2 regions of the Paenibacillus sp. 2KB_20 genome follow, and region 1 is predicted to be linked to the other one. Evidence: riboswitches for the same ligand, from Rfam matches in the RefSeq annotation. Region 1 holds a riboswitch; the other holds the start of a gene.
The links. A riboswitch is a leader RNA that binds a small molecule or an ion and turns the genes downstream of it on or off. The one in region 1 is predicted to bind cyclic di-AMP.
Positions count from the first base shown of each region.

Region 2: it holds a riboswitch for cyclic di-AMP, as region 1 does, so the genes downstream of both, AB4124_RS05270 (TrkH family potassium uptake protein) here and AB4124_RS21645 (C40 family peptidase) in region 1, are expected to answer to the same signal.

Region 1 covers NZ_JBFRHH010000007.1:581,128-587,186, reverse strand. Annotated here, with positions in the region: gene AB4124_RS21655 (2Fe-2S iron-sulfur cluster-binding protein) at 105-488, opposite strand; gene AB4124_RS21650 (stalk domain-containing protein) at 716-1,990, shown strand; gene AB4124_RS21645 (C40 family peptidase) at 2,221-2,697, opposite strand; cyclic di-AMP (ydaO/yuaA leader) riboswitch at 2,701-2,830, opposite strand; gene AB4124_RS21640 (hypothetical protein) at 3,092-3,619, shown strand; gene AB4124_RS21635 (ROK family protein) at 4,016-4,969, opposite strand; gene AB4124_RS21630 (copper homeostasis protein CutC) at 5,005-5,691, opposite strand; gene AB4124_RS21625 (leucyl aminopeptidase family protein) at 5,721-6,059, opposite strand, start outside.
Region 2 covers NZ_JBFRHH010000001.1:1,118,070-1,124,128, forward strand. Annotated here, with positions in the region: gene AB4124_RS05255 (succinate dehydrogenase cytochrome b558 subunit) at 1-302, opposite strand, end outside; gene AB4124_RS05260 (LysR family transcriptional regulator) at 564-1,481, shown strand; gene AB4124_RS05265 (potassium channel family protein) at 1,518-2,192, opposite strand; gene AB4124_RS05270 (TrkH family potassium uptake protein) at 2,209-3,549, opposite strand; cyclic di-AMP (ydaO/yuaA leader) riboswitch at 3,615-3,759, opposite strand; gene AB4124_RS05275 (CPBP family intramembrane glutamic endopeptidase) at 4,051-5,739, shown strand; gene uvrC (excinuclease ABC subunit UvrC) at 5,711-6,059, opposite strand, start outside.

The DNA of each region.
Region 1 (6,059 bases):
TAAACGGATGTGCTCTTTCTTCGCACTGTCTACTTGAAGGGGATTATATCCATTGTACGGCTGCCTGATTTTTTAAATATGAACGGCATCCGCCTTCTATGTCGTCAAAAGTATGGGGAATGCTTGATTTTGATGGGACCGACCGCTTCGATCTTGCTCTGGCATCCCAGACGATATCCTTCTTCGATCTCCTCAGGATCCAAGCGTTGTTCTTCGGCCAGATTGGGCTCGGACAAATACTCGATTCCCTCCGCCACCATGCAGCGGCAGCGCGCACAAGTTCCTCTTTTGCAAAAAGAGTTCCAGTCCACGTCATTCCGTTCGGCCAGATCAAGCACCGTCATGCCAAGAACAGGCGCCACACTGCGGCGAACCTCGCGACCTGTTAGTTCAATGATCCGATCCGGTACGGCTTCGATCTCTTCCGGGATGGACGAGTTGTTGTCTTCGCTATTCCTACCCTTTTTGTTTTTCCAGAATTTAAACACGCGCGTTATCCCCCTATGCATGTAATCATCAGGTTATGTATAAAATCCTTCATTTATTATACCGGAAAGTTTAAAAAATCAACATGCTTACTCTTATCTATTCTATGACATTGACATCATGGAATTGGAACCCTATGAAAATTTTGCTATACTAGCGTATGCTAGACCTAATTCCATATTCTATGAAATCATTCTATTATTTAATGGATCGGAGGAAATACCAAAGCATGCTGCATAAACAAATAGGAAAAACAGCTGTCGCTGCCGTTCTTGCCTTATCCTTGCTCGGCACCGCACCCCATGTTGGTCAGGTATATGCTGAGCCTGCCATATCGGTAAAGCTGGATGATGTTACGCTAACCTTCGATGCGGCTCCGCGGGTAGACAAAGGGGTCACCTACGTTCCATTCCGGACGGTCGGTGAAGCGCTGAGCATTCAAATCACCTGGAATAGCAAGACGCAAACCGTAAAGGCCATCGGCAGTGTGAAAGGCCAATCGACTGAAGTGTTACTTCAGGTGGGAAGCACGACAGCAACGGTCAATGGAAAACAAGTGAAGCTTGCGGCCCCGCCGGTTCAACGGGAAGGCCGTGTACTGATCCCGCTTAGCTCGTTCAGCAGCCACTTCGGTGTCGATGTGGGCTGGAATCAGGCAACTCGCACGGTCTCCCTTGTATCGCCGCAGCGCGAGATGCATTTGAGAGCCTTCTATGCATTGCAATCTTTCCAAGAACGGGATCTTGTTGCATCTATGAATTCAGTCGCCTTTGGATGGAGCCGCATCGATCGTGAAGGTCAGTTCACGCTTCAAGGCGACGAGTACCGCCTGCCCGCTGCGGCCGGTGACGTTACGCCGCAATCGATGGTAGCAGATGCTACGGACCAGAAGATTAAACCATACCTCATGGTCTATGCCTTAGATGGAAACGGCGAATTAACCAAAGTACTGAGCGACAGCAGCCTGCGCCAAAAGTCCATTGAAGGCATCACATCCGCGGTAACGGAGAACGGCTTCGGCGGCGTTGTACTTGATTTTGAAGGGCTCGGTTTTAAACTGGATGTCGTAAACCAGCAGAAGCTGCTCAATGATTATGTCAAGCAATTAAAGGCAGCATTGCCGCATGACATTGCTCTGTCCTTAGCGGTGCCGCCATTGAACAGCGCCTATAAAGGTTACGATTACAAAGCGCTGGCCTCCATCGCCGATGATCTCATCGTTATGGCTTATCAGTACAATCCGGTCGGAACCAAATCTCAGGTACCCGAACCAAACAGCCTGGTGGACCAAGCGATCCAGTTGGCACTCCAAGCAGGTGTCCCGAAGCAGAAGCTTTTGCTTGGCATCAGCTTAAGCAGCGAAACAGCCACTTCCGTGGACGATAAGCTCGGTTTGGCCAAACGCTATGATCTGAAAGGCGCTGCTTTCTGGCGTCTTGGCTTGTTCCGTCTCTATAATAACGGGATGGAAGCAGCTGTGAATGCCTCTGTTGTTAAGGAGTAACCGAACAACCCCTGTGGGGATTGACAGACTTATAGTAAGAAAAACTTCTATCGACGCTACTTTCACAGATGACAGACCGCAGTTAGTAGACGTTTTTCTTGCGATATCAGGAAGTCACAAGCTTCGAAGTTTATACTTTCTGATATCTAAAAAAAAGAAAGCCTGACAAGGACAACCCTTTGTCAGGCTTTCTGGTTATGTATTGAACCCTAAACTGCAATGTAATCCAATTAGCTTGCGCTTCCTACCAGTCTCGCATAATTTTCTTGACTCAACACACGACGTGCCGTGACATAACGTGGCTCGTAATATGAATCGCTAAGCTTGCTGATTCTGACTCCCTTGCTGCTGGAAGCATGCGCAAATTGTCCGTCACCAATGTAAACGCCTGCATGAGAAATTCCGCTGCCGCTTGTATTGAAGAATACCAAATCTCCAACCCGCAGATCTTCGCGATCCACATGTTCACCGGCTTGAGCCTGGCTTTGGGAAGTGCGTGGAAGATCCATATCAAAATTTCTAAACATGTACAGAATAAATCCGGAGCAATCAAACCCGCTAGTGGTCGTTCCGCCCCATTTGTATGGAGTTCCTACCAATTGCTTCACTTGATACTGAAAATTCGGTTGTTGATCAGCAAATGCTGATACGGCACCGGAAGAAAAAATAATTGCAGACCCTAGCAAAGTGATGACAAACTTCTTCAAAATATGTTCTCTCCTTCGATGCCTACGGAGTTAGCTAAGGGTTCGGTTGAAGGTTCCCTATACTCTCTATACAAGAGTAATTCACCCAAGACGGTTCCCCCGTTTTCCAAACGAAATTCGGCAAAATTCATTAACGTTTTGTAACCTTCTCTTAATATAGTATACAAGCAAGGATGCTGTCAATCATATCCTAAAAATCTATCGTTTTATGTTTGGAGCTGTCGTAAAGATGGTTAATTCCGGCCGACTATTTTTTAACCATCTTCACACAGTCATGACAATTATGTAACTCTGCTTTCCTTCTCGAACTGCTTTTTTTAATAATCTAGCAACTTTTTACAAACCTATGCGTTTACATAATCAGTAATGAAATTAAAGAGGTGATCGATCACTTATGAGACAAATCACGATGGCTGAAGCTTTGGCAGTCCGGGCAGCAATCAACCGTCTCTTGAATCAATTGATGTCGGAACGCTTGAACAACAGCAGCACAATCATTGAAAAAGGGGAAACGGCGGAATATCCTGCACGCAGTGTGGATGCCATTACGGAAGAAATCGAAGCCGCCGCCGCGGATTACAGAAAGCTGGATTTGCTGATGGCAATCTCCAATACAACGCAAACCATTAGCTGGAACGGCTCCGACATGACCATCATGGAAGCGATCGAGCTGGCCAAACAGATCCGCAGCGATATCGGACAACTTGCTCATCTCGGCTCCCGCAAGAAGCTGGAGCGGCAGAGCAGCCGTGGCAGCGGAGATGGTGCCGTAACGCTGTTCAACGTCGCTTTATATGATCCGGAAGCTTATCAGGCGCAAGCGCGGAAGAAGGAACGCGAAGTAACCAAGCTCTCTTCACTGATTGAACATGCCAATCATACGTCCATGATTACGTTTGACGCATCCAAGTACATGGAATAGCGGCAGCCGCCGGCTCCAAGCCTGCAGGTCATCCCACGTGCGGGTTTGGAGCCGGCGGTTTCCGCCGGCATCGCGGGAAAGTGTGAGCAACCGCTTATTGTTTGTCGGATACAAACAAACCTAACCAGGAAACCAAAAACTCGCCTCCAGTGAAAACGGATGACGGCTTACGGTTCACGCCTATCACTTGTCACATGTTACGGACTTATAACGAAAAAAATGATCGCTCCGTTTCCCGCTCTCTATGAATAATTGGAAAGCCGCCCCCTGAAGGGCGGCTTTTGTCTAATTCGCTTAAGCTCGGTTAACATGAAACTACGTCGCCGATCCGAACGCTTTTTATCTAACCTCTATTCCATCCTTTATTCTATCCGTAACGTTCTCTTTACACCTATGCTACTGGAACAAGGCCGCAGCTCCAACCAGACCAACATCGTCCCGAAGTCCTGCAGGAACGATCTCGTACGTGCCTAAATAGGATGGCATGACCAGCTTATCTGTCATTTCCCGCAGCTGCGGAAATAAAAGATCGCCCGCTCTGCTTACTCCCCCTCCAATCACGATGCGATCGGGGTTGAAGCTGTGAATGACGTTAACCAGTCCTAGCGCCATATAATAGATGGCTCGATCGATGACCTCTACTGCGACGGGGTCATGAAGACGTTTAGCCTCGAAAACATGTTTAGCGTTCACTCCCGCCTCGGCTGCGGCCAGTTCAGAAATTACGCTGGGCTGGGTGAGCATCCGCTGGGATGCTGCCTGGCCGATGGCCGTTCCTGAAGCAAATACCTCCCAGCAGCCGTGGCTCCCGCAATTGCACTGCGGACCGTTCGGATCAATGATATGATGTCCCAGTTCCCCAGCAAATGAACTGCTGCCCAGGAACAGCTTCCCATCCAGCACGATCCCTGAGCCGATGCCGGTGCTTAGCGTCACGTACACCATGTTCGTCGACCCTCTTCCGGCACCTCTTACATACTCTCCCCATGCGGCTGCATTGGCATCATTCAGCACCTGTACTTCCGTATGCAGATCACGTTCCATCCAGGCTTTGAGGGGGACATTCGTCCATTCCGGCAGATTCGTACCATGAATGACAATCCCCTCCCTACTGTTAACTGTTCCGGGTGAAGCCATCCCTACGCCTCGAAGAGGGTGGCCGTCCGACACACTGCGGATCATGTTCGTAATTCTCGCGACCACTTCTTCAGCCGTACGCGCACCCGCTGTCTCCATTTGCTCCCGGTTCAGCAGCTGTCCTTCGGAATCAAAGAGCGCTGCCGCGATCTTCGTACCCCCAAGGTCAACGCCAACCACAAATTCTTGCTGTTTATTCCATACGGTTTGCAATTTTTGTTCACCTGTTTCCGATAGGTTTGCTACTTCTATTGATGTATGCTCTCAGCCAGCGATCGCAGCTCGACCGGATCGATGGGCTTCAGCCCTGATCGACCGTACCGAACAGCTGAGCCGAAATGGACCTCGCTCACACCGGTCCGGTCGATAAAATCGTGTATGATTTCCCACTTCAGACCATTGCCGGCCAATATTTTAAGTTCACTGCCTGCCGTTTGTTCTACAAGCTCCCGAATTCTCGGGATGGCCTGCGGTGCAGGCTCCGGCCCTCCTGACGTTAGGACACGGGTAACCGACGGGTATTTCTGCAATGTACGCAGTCCTTCGAACTGATCCTTCAGTTCATCAAAAGCCCGGTGGAACGTGACTTGCATATCTCCTGTCCATTCCAGCATTTTGACCAAGGAGTCCTCGTCAATCTTCCCTTCCGGAGTCAGCATGCCAAGCACAACGCCAGCTGCACCTGCCTTGCGGACCGCCTTAACTTCGGCCATCATGGTAGCTATATCATGTTCGTTGTACACAAAGGATCTGCTATGTGGTCTGACCATGACATGTACAGGAATCTGAACGGCTTTCACAACCTCTTCAACAAGCCCGATTCCCGGCGTAAGCCCGCCTTCGGTTATCGCTGTGATCAATTCCAGACGGTCCGCGCCATTCTTCTCTGCTGTGATGGCATCATCCACGCATGTTGCGATTATTTCAAGCAGCATCGTCGTCACTCCTTACTGAAGTTGATTCTTTATGCATGGAGAAACTGCTTCTCCACATAATCGGCGAGCAATCTTGCACCATAGCCGGTAGCCCCCGCTGCGGAGTGGGGAAATTCTCTTTTATACTGAACCGTGCCCGCCATATCGATGTGCACCCATTTCATGGAATCCGCCACAAAATAACGGATAAACAGCGCAGCCGTTATAGCGCCTGCCAAAGTTGACGTACCCACATTTTTCAGATCGGCATAATCGCTTCTGAGATCCGATTCGTACTCGTCCATCAGCGGCATAGGCCATAGGCGCTCTCCGTTACGCTCACCGATCTCAACCAAATCGGCTGTAATCTGTTGATCACCCCAGATGCC
Region 2 (6,059 bases), on a different contig from region 1:
CCGGTGATCCGTTGGACGGTGAAACGGATGTTCCGTTCATAGTTGAAATTGCCCACGTTGTTATTTGCCTGGTAAGCAATGTATAACCCGTAGACACCGTGATATAGCAGTGGCAGCCAGATCAGGAACAGCTCGAGGAAAAATATCAGCGGCATGCTGTTCAAAAAATGGACCGCGCTTGCAAAGCCTTCCTTTCCACCCTCGAAAGCCTTATAGTTGGAAATCATATGGCTGAGCAAAAATGCTCCAAGCGGTATGACACCGAGCAAAGAATGCAGCTTTCTGGAATAATACCCTTTCATCAGTCGACGTTCCCCTTTCCAATGTGCAGCGTTTTCATTTTCAATCTTTCCTATTTCCAGAACAATTACACTTACCCTGTCCTAAAACCGTTGCAACGACAAAAAGCTGCCTATTTCGGCAATCGTGTGAACAACTTGTGTCATGTTTCATGTTACTCCTTTTTTTCTTATAATGGAATTGCAATATAATTATTAATCGTTATAATCTATACGCATAAGCAATGTTTTGCACATATGTCTATTTTATATAGGAGGAATTCCATGTTTGAAGAACTGGACATGTTCGCCGTCGTTGTAGAGCAATCCAGCATAAACCAAGCCTCCAAGCTGCTTAACTTGTCACAGCCAGCCCTGTCCAGGAAAATAGCCAAGCTGGAGGACCAGCTCGGGCTGCAGCTGTTTAACCGCCGCGGCAAACGGCTGGAGCTTACCTCCATCGGACAGATTGTGTACACCTTTGCCCTGGAGCAGCGCCAGCAGCAGATCAAATTCATGCAGACGTTGGCCCATTACCGGGAGGGGGATCAGATCTCGATCAACCTGGGGGCCAGCCTAACCACACTGCAGACCACCTTGCCCCCGCTCGTTAACGCATTCATGGAGCGTCATCCCGCGGCCGAAATCAAGCTGATCACCGGCAAGACCCATGAAATCGTTTCTTATGTAAGAGATAAACGGGTCGATGTCGGCATTGTCGCCTCCTCCATCAACCAGCCCGGCTTAAACTGTATTCCGCTGTTTGATGACCATCTGGAGCTTGTCATCCCGTCTTCACACCCGCTGGCGGAGATCGAGGATGTCGGCATCGAGCAGCTTCAAGGCTTGCCGATGATCATTTTCTCAACCGGCACTTGGTACCGCAAGTTGACGGATGACCTGTTCCACCGCTGGGGCATTATGCCGGATATTCGGATGGAGATCGATTCCTTCGAAGCGATCGTCAGGCTCATCCCGACCTGCAAGGCAGCCGCGCTTCTGCCCAAATCCTATCTGAGACCGCAGCTGTTGTCCGATAACGGGCTTGTCGACATTCATATTCCGGCACTCATTGAAACCCGGCGAACAACTTCGCTGATCTACGGCCAAGCCTCGGAGCTGAGCAAGGCAGCCAGCCGCTGGATTGACGAAACGGAAATCCTGTTCCGTAAGCTGGAGGAGGATAAAACGAAGAAAACCTGACGGTATATAGGGTCGTCAGGTTTTTTTCTTCTTTATTTATTTTTCGAGCATATTCACGACCTCAGACTCAAAGAGATCCACATTATCATTGGAGCCGATAACGACCATAATGTCGCCGGAGTTCACCACATCCATGGCTGTTGGCGCTACGATGATGCCGGATTGTTTATTCAGGGCCACCACGCTGACACCGTAGCGAACCCTCGTATTGAGCTCGCTAAGCGTTTTTCCGTCCATGCAGTCCGTGACCGTCATCTCCACAATCAGATAGTCCTTGGATAATTCGATATAGTCGAGCAGGTTGGGCGTGACAAGCTGGTGAGCTACCCGGATCCCCATATCCCTTTCCGGAAAGATCACCCGGTCCACGCCCAGCTTCTCCAGCGCCCGGCCGTGCAGCACCGAAATCGCCTTGGCAACGACCATGGCGACACCAAGCTCTTTTAACAAGATGGCGGATAAGATGCTCATCTGAATATCGTTCCCGATCGCCACAATCCCGCAGTCGAAGTTACGGATACCGAGCGATTTAAGCACCTCTTCGTCCGTAGCATCCGCCACCACCGTGTGCGTCAGCAGCTCGCTCATATCCTCGACAACCTCTTCACTGCGGTCGATGCCGAGCACCTCATATCCCTGTTCCATCAGTTCAAGCGCCAGGCTGGCGCCAAATCGTCCCAAACCGATGATTGCAAATTGCTTTGGTTTCATGTCTCTCCTGTACTCCTTATCCAATAATCATTTTGCCTTCCGGATGACGATATAATTCTTTACCCTTTTTTGGCCCCAGTGCATAAGCAAGCGTCAAAGGCCCCAATCGCCCTGCAAACATCGTAATACTGATCAAAATCTTCCCGAATCCCGTCAGTTCAGGCGTTAAACCCATGGAGAGACCCACCGTACCGAAGGCGGATGTCGTTTCGAATAGGATCTCCAGGAAGCTCCCTTCCTCTGTCGTTGACAGAATCATCGATACGATTAGAACGAGCAGCAGTGCCAGTAATGCAATGGTCAGTGCCTTCAGCACCCGCTCCTGGGCCAGGCGATAACGGAACATGACGATGTCTTCACGCCCGCGCATCATGGCGATAACCGCCCCCACCATAATGGTGAAGGTTGTTGTTTTGATACCGCCACCGGTTGACCCTGGGGATGCTCCGATAAACATCAGAATCACGATAAAAAATTGCGTGGCCTGTCGAAGCCCCGTAATATCTATAGTATTCGCGCCAGCTGTACGCGGCGTTACGGACTGGAATAACGCACCGAAGAATTTTCCGCCCCAATTCAGAGAGCCGAGCGTCCTCGGATTGGTGAATTCAAATATAAGAATGACGATAAATCCAACCAGCAGCAAGGTAGCCGTCATGGTGAGCACCACTTTGGAGTGCAAGGAAAGTCTCCGCTGTTTTCGGAAATCAATCAGATCGGATAATACGATAAAACCAATCCCACCTGAGACAATCAAAAACATCACGACTATGTTGACTACAGGATCGTAGACATACCCAGTCAAACTCCGAAAATCACCAAACAAATCAAAACCGGCGTTGTTAAACATCGTGACTGCATGAAAAACGCCATAATAAATCGCCTGGCCGATCGGCATATCAAACGCCCAGCGGATCGATAGAATGATGGCACCACAGGCCTCGATGATGAGGGAGTACAACAACACTCTGCGAATCAGCCTTACGATTCCTTCCATCGAGGACTGATTCATCGCTTCTTGCAGAATGAGACGATCCTTGAGCGATATGCGTCTTTTCAGAGCCAAGGCAAATAAAGTAGCCATCGTCATGAATCCGAGCCCGCCGATCTGAATCAGCAGCATAATCACGACTTGGCCGAAGGAACTGAATGTCGTTCCTGTATCCACCACAACCAGACCCGTTACACATGTTGCCGATGTCGAAGTGAACAAGGCATCGATAAATTCAAGCGGTTCACCTGTACTTGTGGAAATCGGCAGCATTAACAGCGCCGTCCCGATGAAGATAATAGCCGCAAAACCAAGCACGAGAATCTGCGGTGGAGACAACCTGAGCCAGTTAAATTTAGAGTTCAATCGGTCACCTTCTTAAAAAAAATCAAGAAAAAAAGACACTGGAAAACGCAGTGCCCTTTACGGTCTGGTTCCTGTGCTGCAGCCTACGAGGTTAGCTGACGGATTCGGGCATTTCCACAGGTCGCCCTATTCATTATTCTAGGAATAATGAAATTCACCCCAATTACATGGTTCCCCCATTTTCAGTACGAAATTCGGCTGGAATATTCGGTTCCTTGAAGCATGATGTGATTATAACGCAATCTGGTACGTAACCCAATGCCGTTTTTCACCCAAAAAATCTTTAAAAGAGCGCGAATTGGGCATATTCAAGAATACAAGCATAGGGTTCTCTAACGTTTTCGAAACCTTTCATTCATTTTCATCGATTTGTTTCATTATTCCGGATATTGGGATAAGCTGCTTATGACTTTCATAACTATGTTATATTGACTCTATGCGTACTTAATCAGGCATATCGAATACCAGTGGGAGTATCAACTTTCCTAGAGGAGGAATTTCATGAATCGTGCAAGAGAGCCCTTGAAGCTGAAGCCCAATCTCAAACAGCTCATCGCGCCTGCCGCAGTCGGCCTGATTCTGTTCCTATTATTTCAGGTGTTTCCGTCGACGAATCCGGATTCTACCGAGATGGCATCTCCGAATATCATATCCAAGGAGCAGGCTCGGCAAGCGGCTTCAAGCTTTGCTCAGGAGCATTTGCAGTTTACGGCTGCAAAAACGGATGACACATTGGTTACATATCAATCCAAATCGGAACTTTACGGATATCTGGCGAAGGAAAAGAAACTTTCGGAATACAACAAAACCTATGAAGCCAAATATCCCTATGACGTATACCGCGTTCGCTTCAGCGAGCCGGGAGGCAATGCCCTCAATGTGGACGTGCACATGCAAAATTCAGGCATCGTCGGCTTCTCGTACGATTACGCCCGCTCCAGCTATGACCGGATTGAGCTGAACAAGGGCGATGTACAAAGGCAGATGCTGCTTGTCGTCGAGGACGGCATGTCATTAGCCGAGAAGCAAGCGCTCGCGGAGCCTTGGCTCCAGCGAGCGGGCTATGACCTGTCGCGCCTTGAGCTGGTTACACGGGAAGGGGAACCCCGGCTCCGATATGTGGACCCGGAATCCAAGATTGGCGATTCCCGATTGGAGCACCGTTTCACCTTCGAACATGGGAAATTACGCTCCTATGAGCCATCCTTCTCAGTCCCGTTCGCCCATTCCGCCTATGTCAACAAGCAGACTCAGGATGCAACGCTGCTGACACTCGCAGGGTATGGCCTGTTCACCCTCATCCTTGGCATTCTTGCCATTGTGTACAGCGTAAAGACCAGAGCCTATACGTCGTTTAAGCGCGGCCTGTTCCTAGCGGTGCTGCTGTTTATCATTCAGATGCTAAATACGTATAATCTGATTCCCGTTTTCAAATCCGAGGGGATGTCGCAAACCGGTATATTCGGGATGATGATTTTCTATGCGGTCTATTCGCTCATATTCTCCGCCCTGCTCTATTTCTCCCTTGTCGGGGGCAACGGACTATGGCAAAAAGAAGACGGGCTCAATCCATGGCCGCGCGCCAAAGAACCCGGATACGGTCATTATGTACTGGACAGCATGAAGCTGGGATATATGTGGGCTTTCATCCTGCTTGGGGTCCAATCCATTATCTTTATCGTTCTGGGCCTAACCTTAAATACATGGTCCACCACGGATGCCACACAGTCGCCTTACAACATGCTCTATCCTTGGCTGTTTCCGCTGATGGCCTGGCTGGCCGGCATATCCGAAGAGGCCGTCTATCGACTGTTCGGAATCAAAATGGTGAAAAAGATCGTCCGCAATACTTTCGTTGCCAGTTTGATTACCTCGCTCATCTGGGCGCTCGGGCATACGCTTTATCCGATATACCCTGTAATTTCCCGGCCCATTGAACTGGTTATCATCGGCTTGCTGTTCAGCTACATCTTTTTGAAATATGGGTATTTGGCGGCCATGTTCTCCCATGTCATCTTTAATAGCATCTTGATGGGTATTAGCCTGATCTTGCTCAAGGACACCACCAACTTGCTGATTGGTGCTTTCTACATGGTGCTTCCTGCGCTTGTTGCGTATGCGATTTACCGTTTCAATCCAACAAAAAAAGAGAAGCCGTATGTCACGACTCCTCCTCACGAAGTGCCTTAAGAATTTCCGTTGCTAATTTCTCACCGATTGAAAGGGGCTTGAAGTCTTCGACTGAAGCCTCTTTTATTTTTTTGACCGAGCCAAAATGCTTCAACAGCAGCTTCCGGCGCTTCTCTCCAATGCCCGGGATGGAATCCAGCTTGGAGGATACCATCGATTTGCCGCGCTGTTCGCGGTGGAAGGAAATCGCAAACCGGTGAACCTCATCTTGAATACGCTGCAGCAAATAGAACTCCTGGCTGTCCCGGGGCAGCGTAACCGGCTCCGGCGGGTCTCCGACCATGAGCTGAGCTGTTTTATGCTTGGCATCCTTCACAAGC